Linked DNA regions of Hydrogenovibrio crunogenus. The protein of the gene in region 3 binds, or shares a complex with, the protein of the main gene of each other region. Links are inferred from orthologs where the notes say so. Each region holds a gene or a part of one and is shown on either strand. Other genes may lie near its edges.

Region 1 (4,780 bases), 310 kb from region 3 along the record:
CCATGTTCGGATGAATCATACCCGATCCTTTTGAAAAGCCGGTCAACGTCACAGTATGACCTTCAATATCAAATTGACGGCTGGCAGTTTTCGGATGGGTATCCGTCGTCATAATTCCTTTTGCAGCCATTTCCCAACCATCAATGGTTTGATTTGCAATGGCTGCGGGCACGGCGGATTCAATTTTAGGCATAGGTAAATTTTGTCCAATCACCCCTGTAGAAAAAGGCAGCACCGCTTGTTCGGAAATACCGAGCTCTTCAGCCACCCAATGACAGGTTTGTTGTGCATCTAACATGCCTTGTTGACCCGTCCCGGCATTGGCATTACCGCTGTTAATCACCAACGCGCGGGTCGGAGTGTTTTTTAAATTTTGTTTTGCCAGCGTAACAGGCGCGGCACAAAAGGCATTCGTAGTAAATGTCGCAGCCGTGCGACTGCCTTCCACAAATGAAATAACGACAAAGTCTTCTACCCCAGACTTTTTAATTTTTGCCTGAGTTGTTCCTAAATAAACACCAGAGACGGGATGAATATTTGATGTTTGCGCCATACTGTTTCTCCAAAATAAAAAAGTCCACACTGGCAATGAATTCAAAATTCATTTGCATATGCTTCACGGCATATGCGCCAGAGTGGACTTCAATAACGCTTGTTTAGATTTTAATTTAATTTACCACAACATTGTTTATATTTTTTTCCTGAACCGCAAGGGCAAGGATCATTACGCCCAACTTTCGGGGTTTCACGACGATAAGTCGCATCAGCTGAATCCTGTTCGGAATCTGATGAGCCATTCACAGCATCAGAAATCCCTTTTGCAGCCGGATGATTGGCTTCCAATTCCTGTGGACGCTCTTCAATCTGTTGCTTTTCATAGGCATCAACATCATCTGCGCCTTGAATTTGAACCATCGATAAAGTTTGAACGGTCTCAAACATAACCTCATCCAGAAAGGCTTCAAACATTTCAGCAGCCGTCGCACGATACTCCTGGAAAGGATCTTTTTGTGCAAATCCTTTTAAGTGGATCCAGCGACGCAAATAGTCCATTTCATTTAGATGTTCACGCCATTGCTTATCAATGGTTCTAAGTAACACTTCTTTTTCAAAATGATGACGGGTTTTTTCATCAATCACCGCCATTTTGTTTTGATAAAGCACTTTGGCTTCTGCGATAATTTTTTCACGCAGTTTTTCTTCAAACAGTCCTTTATCTTCTTGCAACCAATCTGAAATAGGGAAGGTTAAGCCTAGGTCATCCTGAAGCTGCTTTTCCAAACCAGACACATTCCATTGCTCTTCAATGCTTCCTGGCGGAATAAAGCCAGCCATCATTGTTTCAATGACATTTTCACGTAAAGCATCGATAATCTCAGACACATCCTCTTCTTCCATCAGCTCATTACGCTGAGCATAAACCACTTTGCGCTGTTCATTGGAAATATTATCGAATTTCAATAAGTTAGCACGTTCATCCTGGTGCATTCTTTCAACTTGCTTTTGCGCGCGTTCAATCGATTTGGTCACCATGTTATGTTCAATGGCTTCATCCGATTTCATGCCCAGACGACGCATCATGTTTTTCACTTTTTCAGATGCAAATCGGCGCATTAAGTCATCATCTAAAGATAAGTAGAAGCGTGTCACCCCTGGATCACCTTGACGCCCGGAACGGCCACGTAACTGGTTGTCGATACGGCGTGATTCATGTCTTTCTGAACCAATAACCATCAGCCCACCTTTTTCGACAACTTCATCATGCCTGACTTCCCAATCAGCTTTGATTTCAGCTATTTGCGCTTCCGTTGGATTATCTAAAGATTCGATTTCCATGTCTAGGTTCCCCCCTAGCACGATATCGGTTCCTCGACCCGCCATGTTTGTCGCAATAGTCACCGCTCCTGGACGACCCGCTTGTGCAATAATGGTAGCTTCTTTTTCATGCTGCTTCGCATTCAAGACATTATGCGGAATGCCTTCTTTTTCAAATAAAGAAGACAGTACTTCAGAGAGTTCAATAGATGCTGTCCCAACTAAAATTGGCTGCCTTGTTTTAACGACTTCTTTCACTTCTCGGACGATGGCTGCCAACTTCCCTTCAATATCCAAGAACACCAAATCCGGCAAATCTTGACGCTTTGGTACTTTATTGGTCGGCACCACAACCACTTCAAGGCTGTAGGTCGATAAAAACTCACCTGCTTCAGTATCGGCTGTCCCTGTCATACCAGACAACTTCGTGTACTGTCTAAAGTAATTTTGAAAGGTAATCGATGCATAGGTTTGGCTTTCGGCCTGGATCGGAACACCTTCTTTGGCCTCAACGGCCTGGTGCAACCCATCCCCCCAACGACGACCAGACATTTTACGTCCAGTAAATTCATCAATAATCACGACTTCATTATCCTGAACAATGTAATCGGTATTCTTTTCAAACAAAAGATGCGCTCTTAAGGAAGCATTCACATACTTCATCAAACTGATATGCTCGGCATCATAAAGAGAATCGCCTTCTTCCAGCAAACCAACCTCAACCAGCATGGCTTCAACTTTTGAATGCCCTTCATCAGTCAAATGGATTTGCTTCGATTTTTCATCAATCGTGTAATCACCACTCGACGTTTTGGTCTCTAGATCCTCTTCACCTCTTTCCAGTCCTTTGACCAAAGGGTTCATTTTTTGATATAAATCTGACTTATCTTCAGCAGGCCCGGAGATAATGAGAGGCGTTCTGGCTTCATCGATCAGAATCGAATCGACCTCATCGACAATCGCAAAATTTTGCCCTCGCATCACTCGCTCTTCAGCGAAGATCGCCATATTATCGCGAAGATAATCAAAACCGAATTCATTATTGGTTCCGTAAGTAATGTCTGCGTTATAAGCAGTTTGCTTTTCATTACTGGTCTGACCAGACAGAACGACTCCTGTCGTTAAACCTAGAAAGCCATATAGCTGCCCCATCCATTCCGCATCACGAGAAGCCAAATAATCATTCACGGTAATGACATGAACCCCCTTACCCGATAATGCATTTAAATAAGCAGGTAGTGTTGCCACCAGGGTTTTTCCTTCCCCTGTCCGCATTTCAGAAATTTTCCCTTCGTGTAGCACCATCCCCCCAATTAACTGGGTGTCGTAATGACGCATTCCCATGACTCTTTTACCGGCTTCTCTTACCACCGCAAACGCTTCAGGCAGAATCTGATCTAATGAGATCCCTTCAGAAATCTGGCTTTTAAAATAATCTGTTTTCGCTCTGAGTTCATCATCCGAAAGCTGAGATAAGCTTTCTTCTAACGCATTAATTTGTTGAACTTTTTTACGGTATTGTTTAAGCAGTCGTTCGTTTCGACTACCAAATAATTTTTTGAAAATATTAAGTGCCATTAGCGCTTGAATCCAATAAAGAGTTTAGTTGTATAAACCTTATTTCATAGGCTATACAAGGATTGATAGAAAAGGCTGAACAATGCCGAACCGATATGATGAAACACCATTTTACGAGTTATCGACAACTTGTAAAGCACTACTGCTATTTTAGTAAATGCTGATTATTCTAACACATTTAAAAGGATGACAAAGTAAGGAGAATCACGAACATTTGGAATCAATCATTCGAAAGAGAGGGCTCTACAAACCGAGCATGCGTGAGTCACTCTTTTCACTAAGAATGACTGCACTTTGAATCTGATAAAAACAAAAATCAGGAATAAATTGCGTTACACAAGAATCTTACTACTACCATACTGAATTGGCGGCTCTTCATCATCATACGTTACAACTTCATATGCCTCAGAATCTGCCACTAACGCTCTGAGTAGCTGATTATTTAATGCATGGCCTGATTTATGCGCTGTAAACTCACCAATAATAGGATGGCCTGCCATATATAAATCCCCAACGGCATCCAGAATCTTATGGCGCACAAATTCATCTTTGTCTCTAAGCCCTTCCTGGTTCACAACGCCATTTTCATCCAATCCAATCGCATTATGTAACCCAGCACCCAGCCCCAAGTTTTGAGCTCTTAGCTTTTCCATGTCTTTCATAAACCCAAAAGTCCGAGCCCGGCTCACTTCTTTAAAATAAGCCGTCGAAGAAAAACTAAGCGTCATTTTTTCAGCCGTTTGGTCAAAGGCAGGATGATCAAACTCAATCGAAAAATTTAAACGGAACCCTTCATAAGGTTTGAATTCCGCCACGCCGCCTTTTTCATTTTCGACCTGAACCTGTTTTTTAATGCGTATAAATTTCTTTGGCGCCTCTTGCAGCTGAATACCAGCTGATTGTAGCAAGAAAATAAAATGTGACGCACTCCCATCCATAATAGGCACTTCGTCGGCCGTGATATCAATATACAAATTATCAATACCGACGCCTGCTAGAGCTGACATTAAATGCTCAATCGTGGCAATTTTAATTTTTTGCTCGCCTTGCTCTTGCACAATGGTCGTACACAGCATCGTTTCTTTGACTAATTCAGGTGAAACAGGAAATTCAACGACAGGAGTTTGATCAATTCGGCGGAATACGATTCCGGTATTCACAGGAGCCGGGCGCAACGTCATAATTGATTTATGACCGGTATGAAGCCCGACACCTTTAGCTTTGATAGGATTGGCAAGAGTTCTTTGTTTCACGCGATTGTCTTCTACTTTATTGAAGTAAACTATAATCGGTGAATTTTAACACAGATAGCAAACCGCTCTTTCTAAAAATTTTTACTGAACCAGCTTTTCATTTTTTCAAGAACAGATTCTTTATCTAACGTTAA
Region 2 (4,165 bases), 570 kb from region 3 along the record:
TAAATACCAAACTCACCTTTAGGATGCTCAACCGCAGTATAAGACTCCCCTTCTGGTACAGAATACCCTTCTGTAAACAGTTTAAAATGGTGAATCAAGGCCTCCATGTTAGATTTAGCATCTTCACGTGAAGGCGGAGTGACCTTATGATCATCCGAAATAACCGGGCCTGGGTTTTCTTTTAACCATTTCACACATTGTTTGATAATTTTGTTGGATTCACGCATTTCAGCCACGCGAACCAAATAACGATCATAACAGTCACCTGTTGCACCGACTGGAATGTCAAAATCCAATTTATCGTAAACTTCATAAGGTTGTTTCTTACGTAAATCCCATGCAATGCCTGAACCACGCAACATTGGCCCTGTAAACCCTAATTGCAACGCTCTTTCTGGTGAAACGATTCCGATATCAACCGTTCTTTGTTTCCAAATACGGTTATCCGTCAACAATGTTTCATATTCATCAACATAACCAGGGAAACGCTCAGTAAAGGCTTCAATAAAATCCAGCAAGGACCCTTCTCGTGTTTCATTCAACTGGTCTAGTTTTTTACCAGAATGCCACTTTGACTCTTCATACTTAGTCATGCTCTCTGGTAAGTCACGATACACGCCACCTGGACGATAGTAGGTTGCATGCATACGTGCACCGGAAACTGCTTCATAACAATCCATCAAGTCTTCACGTTCTCTAAACGCGTATAAGAAGACAGTCATGGCTCCAATATCTAGGGCATGTGCACCTAACCACATCAAGTGGTTCAAAATTCGGGTAATTTCATCAAACATGACTCGAATATATTGGGCACGCTCTGGTACTTCAATGCCTAACATTTTTTCAATGCCCATAACATAAGCATGCTCATTGGCCATCATCGAGACATAGTCCAAACGATCCATATAACCAATTGAATGATTGTATGGCTTATATTCAGCTAATTTTTCAGTTCCACGGTGCAATAACCCGATATGCGGATCAGAGCGAACGATGGTTTCCCCATCCAGTTCCAAAACCAAACGCAACACACCATGCGCGGAAGGATGCTGCGGACCAAAATTCAGGGTATAGTTACGAATTTCTGACATAATTATTCTCTACTTATCCTTTTGGCTCTACATCATTACGAATGACGCGAGGAACATTCACTCGATTCTCAATCGTGACAGGTTCATAAACAACACGACCCTTTTCAGCGTCATAACGCATTTCAACATGCCCAGTTAAAGGGAAGTCTTTTCGTAATGGATGTCCAACAAAACCATAATCTGTCAAAATTCGACGTAAATCAGGGTGACCATTGAACAAAATACCAAATAAATCAAACGCCTCACGTTCAAACCAGTCTGCGCAGTTCCAGACAGAAACAACAGAATCAACCATTGGCATTTGAGTGTCTTCAGGAAAAACTTTCACTCGGACACGACGGTTATTCTCAACCGATAATAAGTGATACACCACAGCAAAACGGCGAGGAATATTGGTATCGGATTCATTATCTTCTTCTGCAAAATCAAAGACACCTCGGCTAAATCCAGAGTTGGCGGCTTTGCGCGTTTCCCACGTTACATCACCGTAAGCTAGATAATCCACACCACAGACATCAATGAGTTGATCAAACCCTAGCTTTTCTTTCAGTTTTGTAAGCGCCGATAAAGACTGTTCTGGAGCTAGCTCCACTGTTAATTCATCAAGCTTGATATCCGAGACAACAATTGCATCGCCCAGTGTTTCTTGAATCGTCGCTTGTAAATCTAAAACAGATTGTTTCATAAACTTTTCCCGCTCTGCTTGACGTTATCGCGCAATGGTATTTGTGCGTTTAATTTTGTTTTGTAACTGGATGATGCCATACAACAAAGCTTCCGCTGTTGGAGGACACCCTGGTACGTAGACATCTACGGGGACAATGCGATCACAGCCTCTGACTACAGAGTATGAATAATGGTAATATCCTCCACCATTCGCACATGATCCCATTGAGATAACCCATCTTGGCTCAGCCATTTGGTCGTAAACTTTTCGTAATGCAGGTGCCATCTTATTCACTAATGTGCCCGCAACGATCATGACATCCGATTGCCTAGGACTCGGTCTGAAAATAATACCAAAACGATCCAAGTCGTACCTAGAGGCACCAGCATGCATCATTTCAACTGCACAACAAGCTAAACCGAAGGTCATTGGCCACAGCGAACCCGTACGCGCCCAGTTAATTAATTTATCAGCTGAAGTAGTGACAACCCCTTCCTTTAAAACGCCTTCTATTCCCATTCCAGCGCTCCTTTTTTCCACTCATAAATAAAACCGACAACTAACAATGTTAGAAAAACTCCCATAGCCAGCAAACCAAATGTACCGACTTCTTCTAATGCAACCGCCCATGGAAATAGAAAAGCAATTTCTAAATCAAAAATAATGAACAAAATTGCGACTAGGTAAAACCGTACATCGAACTTCATTCTGGAGTCTTCAAATGCTTCAAAACCACACTCATAGGGTGAAAGTTTTTCAGAATCCGGTCTTTGTGGACCCAGTAAGTAACCTACTAAAATAGGCCCCACTCCAAAAAGAATCCCAAGTACGACAAATACTAGGATAGGTAAGTAATTTTCTAGCATAGGTTTCAAGCCTCTTCTCGTTCAGAGTTTTGACTCTGACACTTTTAGCAGTTGTTTTACAACCACCAGATCAACAGTTAGCAAAATGCTATTTTAATATGGTGCCGATGGCCGGAGTTGAACCGGCACGGCTTACGCCACTACCCCCTCAAGATAGCGTGTCTACCAATTCCACCACATCGGCAAATTCTTTTTTCAGCTTATTAGTTCGGCACCACTGGCTCATTGGTATCTGAATCAGTCGCTTTCTGCTCTGCAGCAGGCTTTTGAACCACACTCTGATACCCTTTCGCTTGTTGAGCACCTAAATAAGCAAGAGCCAAACTCGTTATAAAGAAAATAACTGCGACTACAGAAGTCATTTTCAACATAAAGTTATTAGACCCACTACTTCCAAATACGGATTGCGAGGAACCACCACCAAAGTTAGCGCCAGCATCAGCGCCTTTACCTTGCTGTAGCAACACCAACACAATCAGAATAAATGCGATGACTAAGTGAATAGCCAGAATAATTTGAAACATTTTATTGCTCTCCTGCAGCCTGACATATTGCGATAAAGTCATCTGCATTTAATGAAGCACCACCAATCAATCCACCATCGATATCTGGCTGACTAAATAATTCAGAAGCATTATTAGGTTTAACACTTCCACCGTATTGAATAATGACCTTTTCAGCAACGGAAGGATTCAACTTCGCTAGTTGCCCACGAATAAAAGCATGAACATCTTGTGCTTGTTGCGCACTGGCTGTTTTCCCAGTTCCAATTGCCCATACAGGCTCGTAAGCAATCACAACATTTGAAAACTGATCAATACCTACTTCCGCAACAGCCGCATCTAACTGCTGTGAAATAACCGACTCAAGCTGACCTGACTCACGTTCTTCAAGCGTTTCACCCACACATAAAATAGGCGTTAACCCAGAAGTTAATGCAGTCTTAACTTTGGCTGCGATTTCTTGATCAGTTTCGCCATAAATAGCTCGACGTTCTGAATGCCCAAGAATGACATATTGGCACCCAACATCTTTTAACATCGCAGCGGATGTCTCACCGGTATAAGCACCTTGCATAGGCTCAACCGCCATATTTTGACCACCTAATGCAATGTTATCTACCATTAAACAGTTTTTTGTATAATCAAGATAAACTGCAGGCGGACATACCGCTACCAACACATCCCCAACACTGTCTGCTTTCGCATTCAACCCAGTCACAAGTGTTTTAATGGAGGCTTTATCACCATGCATTTTCCAATTACCAGCAACAAATAACTGTCTCATTCTGTTTAGTCTCCGACGCAAAATTCCGCCTATATTAGCGGTTTCTTTTTAAAAAAACAATCTTGACAATGTTAACAAAATTCTGTTTTAACCAGTTCAACCAGGCTTTTCACTTCTGATTCGATCATTGATCTAGTGTCACCTTCTACCATCACCCGAATAAGAGGCTCGGTGCCTGAAGCCCGAATCAGCACTCTACCCTTGCCATCCATACGATCTTCTGAAGCTTGCACGGCTTTTTTCAATGCAACATT
Region 3 (4,482 bases):
CTAATACTGATTACATCGCCAGCTGATACTTCATAAGAAGGAATATTTACAGACTGTCCGTTCACTTGAATGGCTTTATGCGATACAAGTTGACGAGCTTCAGCGCGTGTAGATGCAAATCCCATACGATATACAACGTTATCTAAACGGCTTTCTAAAAGCTGAAGAAGATTAACACCTGTAGATCCTTTACGACGATCTGCTTCTTTGTAATATAAACGGAACTTCTTTTCAAGTACGCCATAAATACGACGAACTTTTTGTTTTTCTCTTAACTGTAAACCGTATTCAGTTACGCGTTTACGGCCAGCACCATGCTGACCAGGTAGTTGATCAATTTTACATTTTGATTCGATGCTACGAACACCGCTCTTCAAAAATAGATCCGTACCTTCACGACGTGATAGTTTACACTTTGGACCAATATATCTAGCCATCTTCTACCTCTGAATTTTAAACGCGACGTTTTTTAGGCGGACGACAGCCGTTATGAGGGATTGGTGTCACATCAGAAATTGATGTAATTTTAAAACCAACACTATTTAAACCTCTAACTGCTGAATCACGGCCGGGTCCAGGACCTTTAACCATAACATCCATATTCTTAACACCATATTCTGTCGCCATTTGACCTGCGCGCTCTGCTGCTACCTGTGCAGCAAAAGGAGTACTTTTACGCGACCCACGGAAACCACTTCCTCCGGACGTAGCCCAGCATAGTGCATTTCCTTGACGATCTGTAATGGTAACAATGGTGTTATTAAAAGTTGCATGAACATGTGCAACTGCATCAGTTACAACCTGTTTTGCCTTCTTTTTAACACGTGAATTTGCTTTTGCCATATCTAATCTCTAATTTATGCTTAACGCTTAATAGGTTTTTTAGGACCCTTACGAGTACGAGCATTATTTTTTGTGCGTTGCCCTCTCAATGGAAGACTACGACGATGGCGAATTCCTCGGTAACACCCCATATCCATCAAACGCTTGATGTTCATAGTAACGTCACGACGAAGATCACCTTCAATCTTAAACTTTGTAACTTCTGAACGAAGTGCTTCTAACTGTTCTTCAGTTAGTTCACGAACTTTCGTTGTTGGATCAATATTCACATCTGCACAAATTTTTTGAGCTGTCGTTTGTCCAACCCCGTAGATCGATCTTAATCCAATAACAATATGTTTATTTACTGGAATGTTTACGCCGGCAATACGAGCCATTTTGCGCTCCTTAACTATCCATCTACCGAAAAACGAGCGATTATACTCATTTCTAGGATTAATTACTAGTAGTAACTCTAATTTTCAATAAATTAAAATTACCGACCCTTTAAATTAGCTTTTTTCATCATACTTTCGTATTGACCTGATTGCATGTGAGCTTGAATGTTTGTCATAAAATCCATAACCACAATAACAATAATCAGCAATGATGTTCCACCAAAATAAAAAGGAACATTCCAATACAAAATCAAGAATTCAGGTAACAAACAGACAAGTGTAATATATATTGCACCTGCTAATGTTAAACGACTCATGATTGTATCAATTCTTCTTGCTGTTTGCTGACCAGGGCGAATACCTGGAATATAAGCACCAGATTTTCTCAAGTTATCAGCTGTTTCATTTGGATTGAAAACAATTGCTGTATAGAAAAAACAAAAGAAAATAATCGCCATTGCATAAAATAAAATATACAAAGGCTGACCTGGTGACATTGTTGTTGCAATGTCTTTAAGCCATCCCATATTTTCTGCAGTACCAAACCATCCACCAAGTGTTGCTGGGAATAGAATAATGCTTGAAGCAAAAATTGGTGGAATCACACCCGCCATGTTTAACTTCAATGGCAAATGGCCTTCTTGACCGCCATACAACTTACGGCCACGCATGCGTTGAGCATAATGAATTGGAATACGGCGTTGTCCTCTTTCAACAAAAACAACGAACGCAATCACCAAGAACACTAATGCTAATAACACAAAAGCAGTTATCGCATGCATTGCACCAGTATTAACTTGCTCAAATGTACCGCCAAGTGCAGAAGGTAAACCTGCTACAATACCTGCAAAAATAATTAAAGAAATACCGTTTCCAATACCTCTTTCGGTGATTTGCTCACCTAACCACATTAAGAAAATTGTTCCGCTTACTAAAGTAGCAACGGCAATAACCTTAAATAACAAACCTGGCTCAACAACGACAGACATCCCATTAATATTCTGGGACTCTAATGCTATTGCGACGCCTAGCGCTTGGAATGTTGCTAGCACAACAGTTCCATAACGTGTGTATTGGGTAATTTTTCTTCGACCAGCTTCACCGTCTTTCTTTAACTGCTCAAGGGTAGGAGATACAACCGTCAATAACTGCATAATGATAGAGGCAGAAATATACGGCATAATCCCTAGTGCCAAGATAGAAAGCCTTTGAAGAGCACCACCAGAAAACATGTTAAACATGTCTAAGATCGTACCCTTTTGCTGTTCAAACATAGCAGCCAGCGCAACTGGGTCAATCAAAGGAACAGGAATATGAGTTCCTAAACGGTAAACAATTAATGCACCTAAGACAAAAAATATTTTTTGGCTCAACCCACCTGTGCCTGAATTTTCAATTGACTGACTATTCATAATCAAACTTCTACTGATCCGCCGGCAGCTTCAATAGTAGCTTTGGCGCCAGCAGTTACTTTCAGACCAGAAATTTTAACTGCTTTTTTCATCTCACCGCTATTGATTACTTTAACCGTCTTGATTTTTTCTGAAATAAGGTTTGCAGCTTTTAATGCTGGCAAATCAATGACATCAGAATCAACTGAAGATAATACATCTAAACGAATCTCCGCTGCATAAGCAGACTTTCTAGATGTAAAACCAACCTTTGGAAGACGGCGTTGCAATGGCATCTGACCACCTTCAAAACCAATTTTTGGCATTCCGCCAGAACGTGACTTTTGACCTTTATGACCTCTACCAGCCATTTTTCCGTTTCCAGAACCTTGGCCACGACCTTTACGCTTCGCAAGTTTCTTTGCGCCTTCAGCAGGCTTTAAAGTATTTAAATGCATATTATGCTTCCTCTACTTTAAGCAAATAGGAAACTTTATTGATCATTCCTCTATTTTCAGGAGTGTCAATAACCGCTACTGTTTGGTGCATTTTTCTCAAACCTAAACCAGACACACAAGCTTTGTGTGCTGGCAAACGTCCAATAGTGCTTTTAACCAAAGTAACATTGACTAATTTCTTATCTGACATTTTATTCACCTAAAATTTCTTCAACTGATTTACCACGTTTTGCAGCAATCAGTTCTGGGCTACTCATTCCTGTCAAAGCATTAACGGTTGAACGAACAACGTTTACTGGACGAGTTGTACCAACACATTTTGCTAATACGTCTTTTACACCAGCTGCTTCTAATACTGCGCGCATCGCACCACCCGCGATAATTCCCGTACCATCAGAGGCAGGTAACATCACGATATTGGCAGCACCTTGTTTAAAGTTAATAGGATACTGCAATGTACCACCATCTAGGTGAACATCTTTCATATTACGACGAGCTTTTTCCATTGCTTTTTTAATGGCAACAGGAACTTCATTCGCCTTACCACTTCCATAGCCAACACGACCTTCACCGTCACCAACAACAGTTAAAGCAGAAAAACCAAACACTCGACCACCTTTCACAACTTTTGCGACACGGCGGACAGAGACTAATTTTTCAACAAGACCATCTTGACCTTCTTGTAATTCCTTTGAAGACATTGTAATCCCTTCTTTTAAAATTGAAGACCGTTCTCTCGAGCAGAATCTGCCAAGACTTGAACGCGTCCATGATATTTAAAACCAGAGCGGTCAAATGCAACAGATTCAATACCCGCAGCCTTAGCCTTTTCCGCTATTGACTTACCAACGAGTTCAGCCGCTTCTTTGTTTCCACCAAAAGCAACTTGCTTTTTAATATCTGCTTGGACTGTAGAGCATGAAGCAACAACAGATGAACCATCTGAAGAGATAATCTGAGCATAAATATGCTTAGGCGTGCGATGCACACAAAGACGAGCTCTATCTTGTGAACCAAGTTTTGCTCTAGTCTTTTTTGCTCTACGAAGTCGGGTAGCTTTCTTATCCATTTATATTCCCAACCTTTATTTTTTCTTAGCTTCTTTACGCAAGATATATTCATCAGCATATTTAACACCTTTACCTTTATAAGGTTCAGGAGGTCTATACCCACGAATTTCAGCAGCAACTTGACCAACAACTTGCTTATCTGCGCCTTTAACTACGATTTCAGTCTGGCTTGGTGTTTCAACCGTCACACCCTCAGGTAGCTCATGATTGACTGGATGAGAAAAACCTAACGTTAAGTTAAGCACTTTACCTTGTGCCTGTGCTCTATAACCGACACCGACCAATTGTAATTTCTTTTCAAATCCTTCAGTAACACCTAACACCATATTATTAATGATAGATC

The links.
Region 1: the proteins of secY (region 3) and secA are in contact, whole or in part, in a crystal structure (PDB 3DIN), measured with the Thermotoga maritima proteins. The link is inferred for Hydrogenovibrio crunogenus from one-to-one orthologs. Residues at the interface, in WP_004081795.1 of Thermotoga maritima: Glu108, Gly109, Glu110, Glu111, Ala236, Glu237, Arg238, Arg239, Ile240, Thr241, Ile242, Gln243, Tyr244, Ala245, Arg246, Arg247, Val248, Thr249, Gly250, Arg251, Arg252, Val253, Tyr254, Gly256, Ala257, Ser258, Thr259, Tyr260, Leu261, Pro262; in WP_004082002.1 of Thermotoga maritima: Glu261, Ala262, Arg263, Lys300, Ala301, Arg302, Thr303, Ile304, Ile305, Leu323, Tyr324, Asp325, Pro326, Val329, Ser330, Tyr333, Ile336, Lys340, Phe345, Val349, Glu363, Phe364, Tyr374, Ser375, Gly376, Gly377, Glu393, Ile395, Thr482, Ser483.
Region 2: secY (region 3) and secG share a complex: the UniProt entries of both Escherichia coli proteins name them as parts of the sec protein translocase complex. The link is inferred for Hydrogenovibrio crunogenus from one-to-one orthologs.

Annotation. Positions count from the first base shown.
Region 1 is NZ_CP032096.1:668,099-672,878, reverse strand. Bases 464-3,755 are described here. They hold secA (preprotein translocase subunit SecA), read right to left. Parts: upstream 3,394-3,755; coding sequence 664-3,393; downstream 464-663. Other genes in these bases: lpxC (UDP-3-O-acyl-N-acetylglucosamine deacetylase), read right to left, coding at 3,726-3,755; argJ (bifunctional glutamate N-acetyltransferase/amino-acid acetyltransferase ArgJ), read right to left, coding at 464-553. In the rest of the region: more of argJ, read right to left, coding at 1-463; more of lpxC, read right to left, coding at 3,756-4,646; cell division protein FtsA, read right to left, coding at 4,718-4,780. UniProt on the Escherichia coli protein: Required for protein export, interacts with the SecYEG preprotein conducting channel.
Region 2 is NZ_CP032096.1:920,889-925,053, reverse strand. The notes cover bases 1,489-4,165. They hold secG (preprotein translocase subunit SecG), read right to left. Parts: upstream 3,149-4,165; coding sequence 2,828-3,148; downstream 1,489-2,827. Other genes in these bases: glmM (phosphoglucosamine mutase), read right to left, coding at 3,983-4,165; tpiA (triose-phosphate isomerase), read right to left, coding at 3,150-3,911; GHNINEIG_RS04370 (NADH-quinone oxidoreductase subunit A), read right to left, coding at 2,268-2,624; GHNINEIG_RS04375 (NuoB/complex I 20 kDa subunit family protein), read right to left, coding at 1,801-2,277; GHNINEIG_RS04380 (NADH-quinone oxidoreductase subunit C), read right to left, coding at 1,489-1,776. Also shown: GHNINEIG_RS04385 (NADH-quinone oxidoreductase subunit D), read right to left, coding at 1-1,091; more of GHNINEIG_RS04380, read right to left, coding at 1,105-1,488. UniProt on the Escherichia coli protein: Subunit of the protein translocation channel SecYEG. Overexpression of some hybrid proteins has been thought to jam the protein secretion apparatus resulting in cell death; while this may be true it also results in FtsH-mediated degradation of SecY.
Region 3 is NZ_CP032096.1:354,092-358,573, reverse strand. Bases 476-3,469 are described here. They hold secY (preprotein translocase subunit SecY), read right to left. Parts: upstream 2,633-3,469; coding sequence 1,319-2,632; downstream 476-1,318. Other genes in these bases: rpsE (30S ribosomal protein S5), read right to left, coding at 3,261-3,469; rpmD (50S ribosomal protein L30), read right to left, coding at 3,071-3,259; rplO (50S ribosomal protein L15), read right to left, coding at 2,635-3,069; rpsM (30S ribosomal protein S13), read right to left, coding at 864-1,220; rpsK (30S ribosomal protein S11), read right to left, coding at 476-843. In the rest of the region: rpsD (30S ribosomal protein S4), read right to left, coding at 1-437; more of rpsK, read right to left, coding at 454-475; more of rpsE, read right to left, coding at 3,470-3,770; rplR (50S ribosomal protein L18), read right to left, coding at 3,785-4,138; rplF (50S ribosomal protein L6), read right to left, coding at 4,154-4,482. UniProt on the Escherichia coli protein: The central subunit of the protein translocation channel SecYEG. Consists of two halves formed by TMs 1-5 and 6-10.